2 regions of the Nocardioides sp. Z50_6 genome follow, and region 2 is predicted to be linked to the other one. Evidence: predicted binding sites of a transcription regulator. Region 2 holds the regulator's gene; the other holds the start of a gene.
What was found. Region 2 encodes LexA, which represses DNA repair genes until DNA is damaged. Its sites were predicted from a motif close to TCGAACANNTGTTCGA; they were not measured.
Positions count from the first base shown of each region.

Region 1: AC4BGE_RS07865 (HNH endonuclease signature motif containing protein) is a predicted target of LexA. The motif match lies at 2,006-2,021, and genes of this name have one in related genera.

Region 1 covers NZ_JBZAJB010000002.1:650,885-655,519, forward strand. The annotation lists gene AC4BGE_RS07860 (hemerythrin domain-containing protein) at 59-526, shown strand; gene AC4BGE_RS07865 (HNH endonuclease signature motif containing protein) at 590-1,945, opposite strand; gene AC4BGE_RS07870 (hypothetical protein) at 2,099-2,905, shown strand; gene AC4BGE_RS07875 (hypothetical protein) at 2,918-3,055, opposite strand; gene AC4BGE_RS07880 (hypothetical protein) at 3,278-3,469, opposite strand; gene AC4BGE_RS07885 (amidase) at 3,550-4,635, opposite strand, start outside.
Region 2 covers NZ_JBZAJB010000006.1:183,628-188,262, reverse strand. The annotation lists gene AC4BGE_RS15325 (ATP-dependent DNA helicase) at 1-290, shown strand, start outside; gene AC4BGE_RS15320 (sulfotransferase family 2 domain-containing protein) at 294-1,046, opposite strand; gene lexA (transcriptional repressor LexA) at 1,081-1,809, opposite strand; gene AC4BGE_RS15310 (GNAT family N-acetyltransferase) at 1,908-2,693, opposite strand; gene AC4BGE_RS15305 (AAA family ATPase) at 2,795-3,541, opposite strand; gene AC4BGE_RS15300 (LysM peptidoglycan-binding domain-containing protein) at 3,770-4,159, shown strand; gene AC4BGE_RS15295 (hypothetical protein) at 4,359-4,635, opposite strand, start outside.

The DNA.
Region 1 (4,635 bases), on a different contig from region 2:
TGGAGGTGCCGAACCAGGAAGGTGACGTCGATGACGCTCCGTTCCTCGTTCCTCACCCGTGGGTGAGGACGTACACAGGCTGATCGCCTGGCACCACGAGATGAAGGCCGTGCACGGACGGCTGCGCGACGCGCTGGAGGTCGTCCAGGAGTCGTTGCGCGAGGGGCGCGAGATCCCGCCGGTCGAGCGGGAGCTGCTGCTCTACTGCCACGGGTTCTGTGTGGCCCTGGACGGCCACCACCGCGGGGAGGACGACGCCCTGTTCCCTCGGCTGGCCGAGCTGCGGCCGGAGCTGGCCTCGGTGCTGGGCTACCTGCGGCAGGACCACTCGATGATCGCGCACCTGATCGCGGCGCTGCGCGGCGCGATCGAGCGGGAAGACCCGCCGGCGAAGCTCCAACGGCACCTCGACGGGATCGCCGCGATCATGGAGTCGCACTTCCGCTACGAGGAGCGGGAGCTGCTTGGCGTGCTGCGGGAGGTGGAGCTGGAGATCTCCCCGGAGGCAGCCTTCGGTCCGCTGTGAAGCACCCGGCCGTGACCCACCTGCTGGGACCCGCCCGCTGGGACCCGCCGCGGCGCCTCGCTCCTACCGCCGCCGGTGGAATCGGTAGTCCCCACAAGGGTGTCGTCTGAGGTCCCAGCCCGGGTCGTGGGCTTTGCGGTGGTGGTGGCCGCAGAGGGGGAGCCCGTTGTCGAGGTCGGTGTGTCCGTGGTTGCCCCAGGAGAGCTGGTGGTGGTGGATCTCGCACCAGGCGAAGGGGCGTTCACAGCCGCCGACGGCGCAGCTGTCGTAGACCAGGGAGAGCGCGCGGCGTTGGGTGAGGGTGTGGAGTCGGGTCAGCCGGCCCAGGTCGAGGGGCTCGGACCGGCTCCCCAGCACGGCGGGGACCAGCCCGGCCCCACACGCCAGGCGGCGGGCCTCGCCGGCGGTGATGGTGGTGCCGGTGTCGAGCTTGGCCGCACCGATCCCGGTCAGGAGGGCGTCGAGACTGAGGGTGACCAGGACGGTGGCCTGGGAGGTGGCCAGTCCGGTGGTGGGGAGGTGCTCGATGAGCTCGCACAGGGCCTGGCCCTGGGTGACCAGGTAGGACTGCGACGACGGGGCGGACTCGTCGATCACGCTCTGACGGGTCCCGTCGGCGGCGCGCTTGGCGGCGAGCCGGCGGGGGGAGGTGAGGTGGCCCAGGACGGTGTCGAGGAGGTGGCCGTGGAGCTCGGGGATGCGGAACTTCCCGCTCCAGGTGCCGTCGCCGTTGTCGTGGAGGGAGAGGAAGGTCTCCCGGTCGGCGCCGTGCTTCTCGCGGGTGAGCATCTTGTGCTCGTGGGCGTCGGCGAGGTCGCGGTCGACGGGGTCGAACATGCGGCGGGCGGCCTGGCGGAGCCTTTTGGCGTTCATCGGTCGGCCGGTGCGGGTGGCGTCGCCGGTGGCTTTGGCGACCAGGTGCTCCTCGGCTTCGGCGATCTGGTCGGGGGTGGCGGTGTCGGGGGACTGCTCGGCGGCCTCGACGATCACGCGGACCTGGTCGGTGCGGAGTCGTCCGGCGGCGAACGCCTCACGGGTCACCGCGTACTTGGTCTTCAGCAGCTCTCCCAACCGCACTCCGGCGGCCTGGGAGGCGCGGGTGGAGCCCAGCAGCCCGGCGAGCCAGGCGTCGGTGCCGGTGGCGGCGCCACCGACGTCGGGGTCGTCGGCGATCTGGCGGGCGTCGGCCTCGGCGGAGAGTGCCAGTCGCAGGGCGGTGGCTGCGGACTCGAGCTCGGCGACGGTCTGGATCACCTCACCGAGCTCGGTGAGCGGAACCGTGGACAGGTCGAGGGTGCCAGCGGAGCGGACCGCCTCCCGTGCGGCGGCGACCAGGACCCCGACCCGGGACGGCACCCCGAACCCACCGGGAGCACCGGTGGCACCGGGTGCCGCAGTGGCGGGGCGGGTGGTCGACATGCGTCAACCCAACCAGTCGGCACCGACAGTTCTACCCTCCCTGCGCCGTAATCTCAGAGTGTGAACAAGTGTTCGAAAAGAGGCAGAATAGAGAGAGTTCCGCCCCTCCGGCGCGATCTCGCTACGCTCACCTTCCAACACCACGGAGGCGCGATGGGTCAGCAAGGCTCGAAGTCGGTCTGGGTGTGGACCCTCGCGATCTCGACGCTCGTGACCGCGACGAGCGTCCTGGGCCTCGTGGACGCGGACGTCTACGCCGAGGAGACGGAGAACTGGGCCACCCAGGCGCGGGGCCAGGACGTCGGCAACCTCATAGCCGTGGCGGTCCTGCTGCTCGGCGGTCATGGCTACTACCGGGGTTCCCACAGAGCGGGACTGGTGTGGCTCGGCACGCTCTTCTACCTGGTCTACGCGTTCCTCGTCTACGCGATGGCCGTCCACTTCAACGAGCTCTTCCTGGTCTACGTGGCCGCGCTCGGGCTGGCCTCCTACGCGATCATCTTCAGCGTCAACGGACTGCGCGCCGAGGACGAGGCTCTGCTCCAGCGCCGGTCGCGCAGTTTGGCGGGCTGGACCTCGATCGCCATCGGGGTGCTGTTCGGGCTGCTCTGGCTCAGTGAGCTGATCCCGGCCACGCTGACCGGCGAGCCGCCGCAGAGCGTGGTCGACGCAGGCCTGTGGGTGAACCCCATCCACGTCATCGACCTGGCCGTCCTGCTGCCCGCGCTCGTCATCGCTGGCATCCAGACCCTGAGAGGGAGCGCCGCGGGCGAGTTCTTCGTCGCGCCCCTGCTGGTGTTCTCCGTGCTGATGGGGACGAGCATCGTGGCCGCCATGGTCCTGATGACCGTCGACGGCTCCGAGGAGACGCTGCCGCCGATGGTGATGGTGGCGGTGGTCGTGCTCGTCAGCGCCTTCGCTGCGTGGCGCTGTTTGAAGGCCCCGACGAGAGCCCGCTGAGTCGTCACCCGCTCAGCCGAGATCGACGGCGCGCAGCATGGACTGGGCGAAGACGAACGGCGTCCCCACCGGCAGCGAGGTCGTGCTGACGATCGAGAGCCCGCCCTCGGCGGGGTCCCAGGCCACCAGCCGGAACCCGGCGACCACCACCGAGAACGGCTGGTCGTCGACCTGGCCGCCGTGCCGACCACGACGTCCTCGTCGGCCTGGATCCGCAGGAGGCGGCCGGTCCGGTCCATGCTCACCTCGCGTGGAGTGCCGCCGGCGTAGTCGGTGGGCACGTTGGGCTCCGTTGCGAGGAGGTCGCCGCCCGCGCCTGGGACCAGGCGTTCCAGGCAGACGACCTCCCCACGGGGCGGGCCGCTGGCAACGTCAGCCCGGGCTGGCAGCGTTGTGCACCAGCGACGGCTCCTCGTAGCGAGCCTCGGGGATGTCGTACAGCGCGTCGATGGCGGCCAGCCGGGCGGGGGTGGCGGCGACGACGGCCGCCACCTCCTCCGGCGAGGGGGTGATGCCGGCGGCGCGCAGCTGCGCGTCGACGAGCGCGGCGGAGTCGAACGTCATGGAACTCTCCTCAGGGTGGGTCGGGTCGGGGTCACGTGGGTGGCCGGGGTCTGTGCCGACCCCGGCCCCCCCCGGGGGGGTCAGGCGAAGTGCTGGGCAACCATCGGGGGCAGGGCCAGGTGCCAGGCGGTGCGCTGCTGGTACGCGTGCCCGGCGGCGAAGACGGCGGCCTCGTCGAAGGGACGGCCGACGATCTGCATGCCGATCGGCAGGCCGTCGGCGGAGAACCCCATCGGGACCGACATCGCCGGGTTGCCCATCGCGTTCCAGTACGGCGTGTGCAGCGGGTCCAGCAGCCCGTCGAAGGTGAGGTCGGCCAAGGCGGGGGCGCCGCCGCTCGCGGTCGGCGTCACGATCAGGTCGACGTCGGCGAAGAGCCCGGCCACCATGCGCTGGACCGCCCGTCGCACCCGCTGCATCTGCACGTAGTCGCCCGCGCTCACGAGCGCCCCGCCCACCACCGCGGCCCGGGTTCCGGCGAAGTAGTCCTCCCACCGGTCCTGGAGGTCCGGGCGGTGGTAGGCGTATGCCTCGGCCGAGAGCCCGGACATCGTCACCGTGTTGATCTCGTCGTAGTACGGGAGCTCGACGGGGACCACCGTCGCGCCCGCCGCCTCCAGCTCTTCCACCGCCGCGGCCAGCAGCGCATCCGACTCGGGGGCATCGACGCCGCCCTTGGTGGAGAGCATGTCCAGGCCGATCCGCACGCCGGTCAGGTCACCCCGGAGGGCCCCGACGTAGTCGTCGACCGGCCGGTCCACCGACGTGGCGTCGCTGGGGTCGTGCCCGGCGAGGACCTGCAGCATCAACGCGCAGTCCTCGGCGGAGCGGGCCATGGGGCCGATGTGGTCGTAGCTGTAGCCGAGCGGGACGCAGCCCGACTTCGGCACCCGGCCGAAGGTCTGCTTCATGCCGGTGATCCCGCAGCTGGTCGCCGGGTACCGGATGCTGCCCCCGGTGTCGGTGCCCAGCCCGCCGAGGATCAACCCGGCCGCGACGCCGTTCCCGGTGCCCGAGCTGGACCCACCCGGGTAGTGGTCGAGGTTCCAGGGGTTCCGTGGGATCGGGAACGGCTTGGAGTCGTCGGGGATGCCGATCGCGTACTCCATGGTGGTCAGCTTCCCGGTGATCACCGCCCCGGCGTCGCGCAGGCGGCGCACCACCGG
Region 2 (4,635 bases):
GTCCCGACGACCCGCTGATGTCGGCCCGCCAGCGCGCGGCCGACCGCGCCGGGGGCAACGGCTTCATGCAGGTGGCCGCGACCCACGCCGCCCTGCTGCTGGCTCAGGGCGCCGGCCGGCTGATCCGCACCACCTCGGACCGGGGTGTGGTCGCGGTGCTCGACCCGCGGCTGGCCACCGCGAGGTACGGCGGGTTCCTCAAGGCCAGCCTCCCGCCCATGTGGACGACCCACGACCCGCAGGTGGTGCGCAAGGCGCTCAGCCGCCTGGCCGCGGCCGCCGGGGAGTAGGGCTCAGTAGCCGAGGATCTGGTAGTCGCGCCGGTACATCGCGCTGACCAGCTCGCGGAGCTCGTCCGAGACGTCGAGCCGACGCCCGCCGGGGGCCGTCTGGTTGCGCGGGCGGGCGGGCACGGCGGGCGCGCCGACCCGCTCGCAGACCTCGGCGAAGTCGCGGTCGAAGGTCTCCAGCCGTCCCACGAAGTCGACCCGGTCGAGGTCGATCAGTCGGGTCTGCAGCGCCAGGTGCTGGTCGGTGCCCGGGACGGCGCGCAGGTCGTGGGTGGCGGTCCACCGGGCGAACTCCTCGACCCGCTGCATCCGGGCGTGGGTGTCGCCGTCGAACTTGAAGTAGTTCGTGTTGACGACCTTGTCCTGCCAGGCCGAGAGGAACCGCTCGAGCGGGTCGCGGACGAAGGCGAAGGCGAAGTAGTCGGCGAAGAGCGCCGTCGGGTAGCGCACCCGCATCGCGTGGTCGACGTCGAGGGAGACCTCGTGGGTGGCGAAGTGGTGCCGCACGGTGCGGGTGGCGACCTTGGCGACCCGGTACCAGACGAAGCGGTGGCTGTGGCTGATCGTGAGGTTGTAGCCCAGCGCCGAGACCCAGCCGGCCTCCGCGCTCGCCCGGGAGAGCGCGTCGAGCAGGTCCTTCGACTCCGCCGTCAGCTTGAAGCGGTCGTCGGGCCGGGTGCGGAACACCTCCGGCGAGACCCCCTCGGCGAGCGGCGGGGCCGGTGAGGACTGGGGCTCTGCTCGGGACCGTCGCATCGCCGCGAGTTTAGCCTGACCTCCCGGGCCAGGATCACATGCGGCGCAGGACCGCGGTGACCTTGCCGAGGATGGTGGCGTGGGTGCCGTCGATCGGCTCGTAGGCGTCGTTGTGGGGCAGCAGCCAGACCTGGCCGTCCTTGCGCTGGAAGGTCTTGACGGTCGCCTCGCCGTCGATCATCGCGGCCACGATCTCGCCGTTGGCGGCATCCGGCTGCTGCCGGATCACCACGTAGTCGCCGCTGCAGATGGCCGCGTCGATCATCGAGTCGCCCGAGACCTCGAGGAGGAAGAGGGTGCCGTCGCCGACGAGCTGCTTGGGGAGCGGGAAGACGTCCTCGACGCGCTCCTCGGCCAGGATCGGCCCGCCGGCGGCGATCCGGCCGAGGACCGGGACGTACTGGGCGGCGGGCGCCGCGTCACCCACACCCGTCGGGTCGAACGACGACTCCTCGGCGCTGCTCATCGCCCGGCGGGCGGCCAGCACCTCGGGCAGGAAGACCTCCAGGGCCCGAGGGCGGTTGGGGTCGCGCTTGAGGTAGCCCTTCTCCTCCAGCACCTTGAGCTGGTGGGCGACGCTGCTGGAGCTGGTGAGGCCGACCTCCCGGCCGATCTCGCGCATGCTCGGCGGGTAGCCACGCTGCTCGAGCGAGTCCTTGATGGAGAGCAGGATCCGCTGCTGACGCGGGGTGAGCCCGGTCGCGTCCGGCGGCCCGTCCGGCATCGGGACGACCTTGCCGCTCGTCTCGCGCGTCTTGGGCATGCGGTGCCTCCTGGGGGTGGTGCGGTCTCGGTGACCTCACCGTAGTGCGCCAGGAGGCGGAGTTCAAACAGGTGTTCGAACGGGCGTGTCGCTCAGGGTCAGGGGCTGCAGACCCAGCTGACCACGTTGAACCCGGTACGGAAGCCCAGGTCCACCAGGGCCTGGTAGGTCTCCTCGGCGGCGATCACCGTGGCGGTGCCGGCGCCGGTCTCCCGGGCCCGGTTCATCATGGTGCCGGCCAGGGCTCGCTCGAGGCCGCGCCCGTGGGCCTGGGGGAGCGTGACGATGTTGCCCAGCATCACGCTGTTCCCGCGGCGGTGGGAGGTCCCGGCGCCCTGGGGGTCGCCGGTGAAGGAGCTGCGCGCGATGAAGAACTGGTGGTCGGCCGGGTCCATCGTGTCCAGGAAGTCCATGTGGGTGCCCCCGGCGTGCGCCGGGAGGCCGAGCCCGGCGAAGATCGTGGCCGCGACGGGCTCGGTGTGGTCGGGCCACACGACGTCGATGTAGACGTCGTCGGGGGCCTCGGGGTCGATCGGCCGGTCCAGGTTGACGTGCATCGCCGCCGCCTCGGTCGCCACCAGGCCGGCCTGGGCCAGAGCGGCCTCGAGTGCCGGGGTGGTGGTCTCGGGGGTGGTCATCCACTGGAAGGGGAGCCCTCGGTCAAGGAAGGGCGCCAGGAGCTCGGGGACGCGCCCGGCGACGTCGGCCGAGGCGATCCGGGCGTTGGCGATCACGTTGCACACCTCGAGCGGGAGGTGGGACCAGTAGACCGTGGCGTCCGGCTCTTCGACGGTCTTGAAGGCCGGGGACTGCGCCATGGTGACGACCAGGGCCTCGAGATCGGCCTCGATGGTCTCCATGGGAGTGGTCAGGAGATCGCGCATGCAGCCACGCTATTCGCGCGGGAATCACACCCGCATGCCTGAAACTGATGACATCACTGTGCTTTGTGGCGGATGGCGACCGGGCGCGGCGTTGGTGGTCCTCAGTCGAGGACGTGCCTCAGGTACTGCATCGGCGCGTCCAGGTAGCGCCGCCAGTGGCTCACCAGCTCCAGCTCGTCCCACGTCGTCTCCCGGATCCCCCACGGCCCCACCTCGAGGAGCCGGGCGCCGGGCAGGGCCGCCACCAGGGGAGAGTGGGTGGCGCACAGCACCTGCGCTCCGCGGCCGGCCAGCTCGTGCAGCGTCGCCACCAGGGCGATCTGGGCGCTGAACGACAGCGCCGCCTCCGGCTCGTCGAGGCAGTAGAGCCCGGGGGAGTCGAACCGGGAGCGCAGCAGGGCCAGGAACGACTCGCCGTGGCTCATCTCGTGGTAGCGCGGGTCCTGACCGGTGGCGAACCCCTCCTGCCGGGTGAAGTAGCCGTGCATCGTCTCGGCGCGCAGGAAGAACCCCCAGCGCGGGGCTCCCGGGGACTTCTCCAGGTCGAGCCACTGATGCAGCGGTGACTCGGTGGCACGCGTCCCCTCCTGCACGTTGCGGGTGCCCCCCTCGGCCGCGAGGCCGAACGCCATCGCCACCGCCTCCACCAGGGTCGACTTGCCGGACCCGTTCTCCCCGACGAGCAGCGTGACGCCCTCGGCCATCTCGAGTCCCTCGCGCAGCACCTGGGCGACCGCCGGGACGGAGGCGGGCCAGACGGCGTCGGGTGAGCCGGCGTCCGGCGCGGCGGCGTTGGCGACCACCCGTCGTACGACGCGTCGCTCACGCGTCCAGTCCTGCCTGCGCACGTGGCGAGGGTATCCGCCCGGCCGGCGGGGCGACACGCCATCGAACAATTGTTCGGCCAGGTCCTTGATTCGTTCGAACACCTGATCTAACGTCGCACATGTGTTCGATCGAACGTGTGATCGAGACGGATCGCCCCAGTGCTTCGTCAGGACTGTCGGTGGTCGCAGTTAGACATCAGTTCGACAGCAACACCCACAGGCTGACCGCCACTTCCCCAGGAGGTCCCGATGAGCACGATGACTCTCACCCCCACCCGCCAGCTCGCCCCCGTCCGTGAGCTGCGGCCTGCTGCGCCCCGTGCGGAGGTTCGACCGGAGCGGGGCGGCGTCCGCCTGACCCGGCGCGGCCGTGTCGTCGTCTTCGTCGCCGCTCTCCTCTTCGTGCTTGTCGCGGGAGTCTTCCTGGGCGGCGGCTCTGTCGCCACGCAGGAGTCGGGCACGCCGGCGCCCACCGAGATCGTGATGGTCGAGGACGGCGACACCCTGTGGGGCATCGCCGCCGCGATCGCCGAAGACGGTGACGTGCGCGCCGTGATGGGGGAGATCGAGCGGCTCAACGCCCTCGACTCCGGGATGGTCACGATCGGCCAGAAGCTCCGCGTCCCGCTCGCTGAGTGACGAAGCCGCTGGCCTCACCCCTCCAGCCTCCACCGGTCGCTTCGACCCCGGCCGGTGGATACAACTGAATAGTTTCCGCCGGTCGCCTCGACCCCGGCCGGCGGATGGGGAAGACAAGAGGCGGGGCCCTGCCGGGCCCCGCCTCTCCCTGTGTCCAAGGGTGGACGTCGTCGTGGGGCCCGCCGTCGGTACGGGCAGGTCAGCGGCGAGAGATCCGGCGACCGCCGGGAGGCCGAGCTGCCCGGGCCGGGGGAGCGGGGGCCGGGTCCGACGTGGGCTCGGCCGGCCCCGGGAGGTCCTCCGGCTCGGAGCGGTGGGCGGCAGCTTCTCTGGCCAGCCCGAGCGCCGCGGTCAGACGGGAGGCGAGCATCAGCCCCACGAAGAGGCAGGCCATGGCGCCCAGCGAGGCGAGCGCCAGCATCAGCCAGCCGCCGGAGCTGCCGGAGCGTCCGGCGATGCCGAAGTCGATGGCGGCG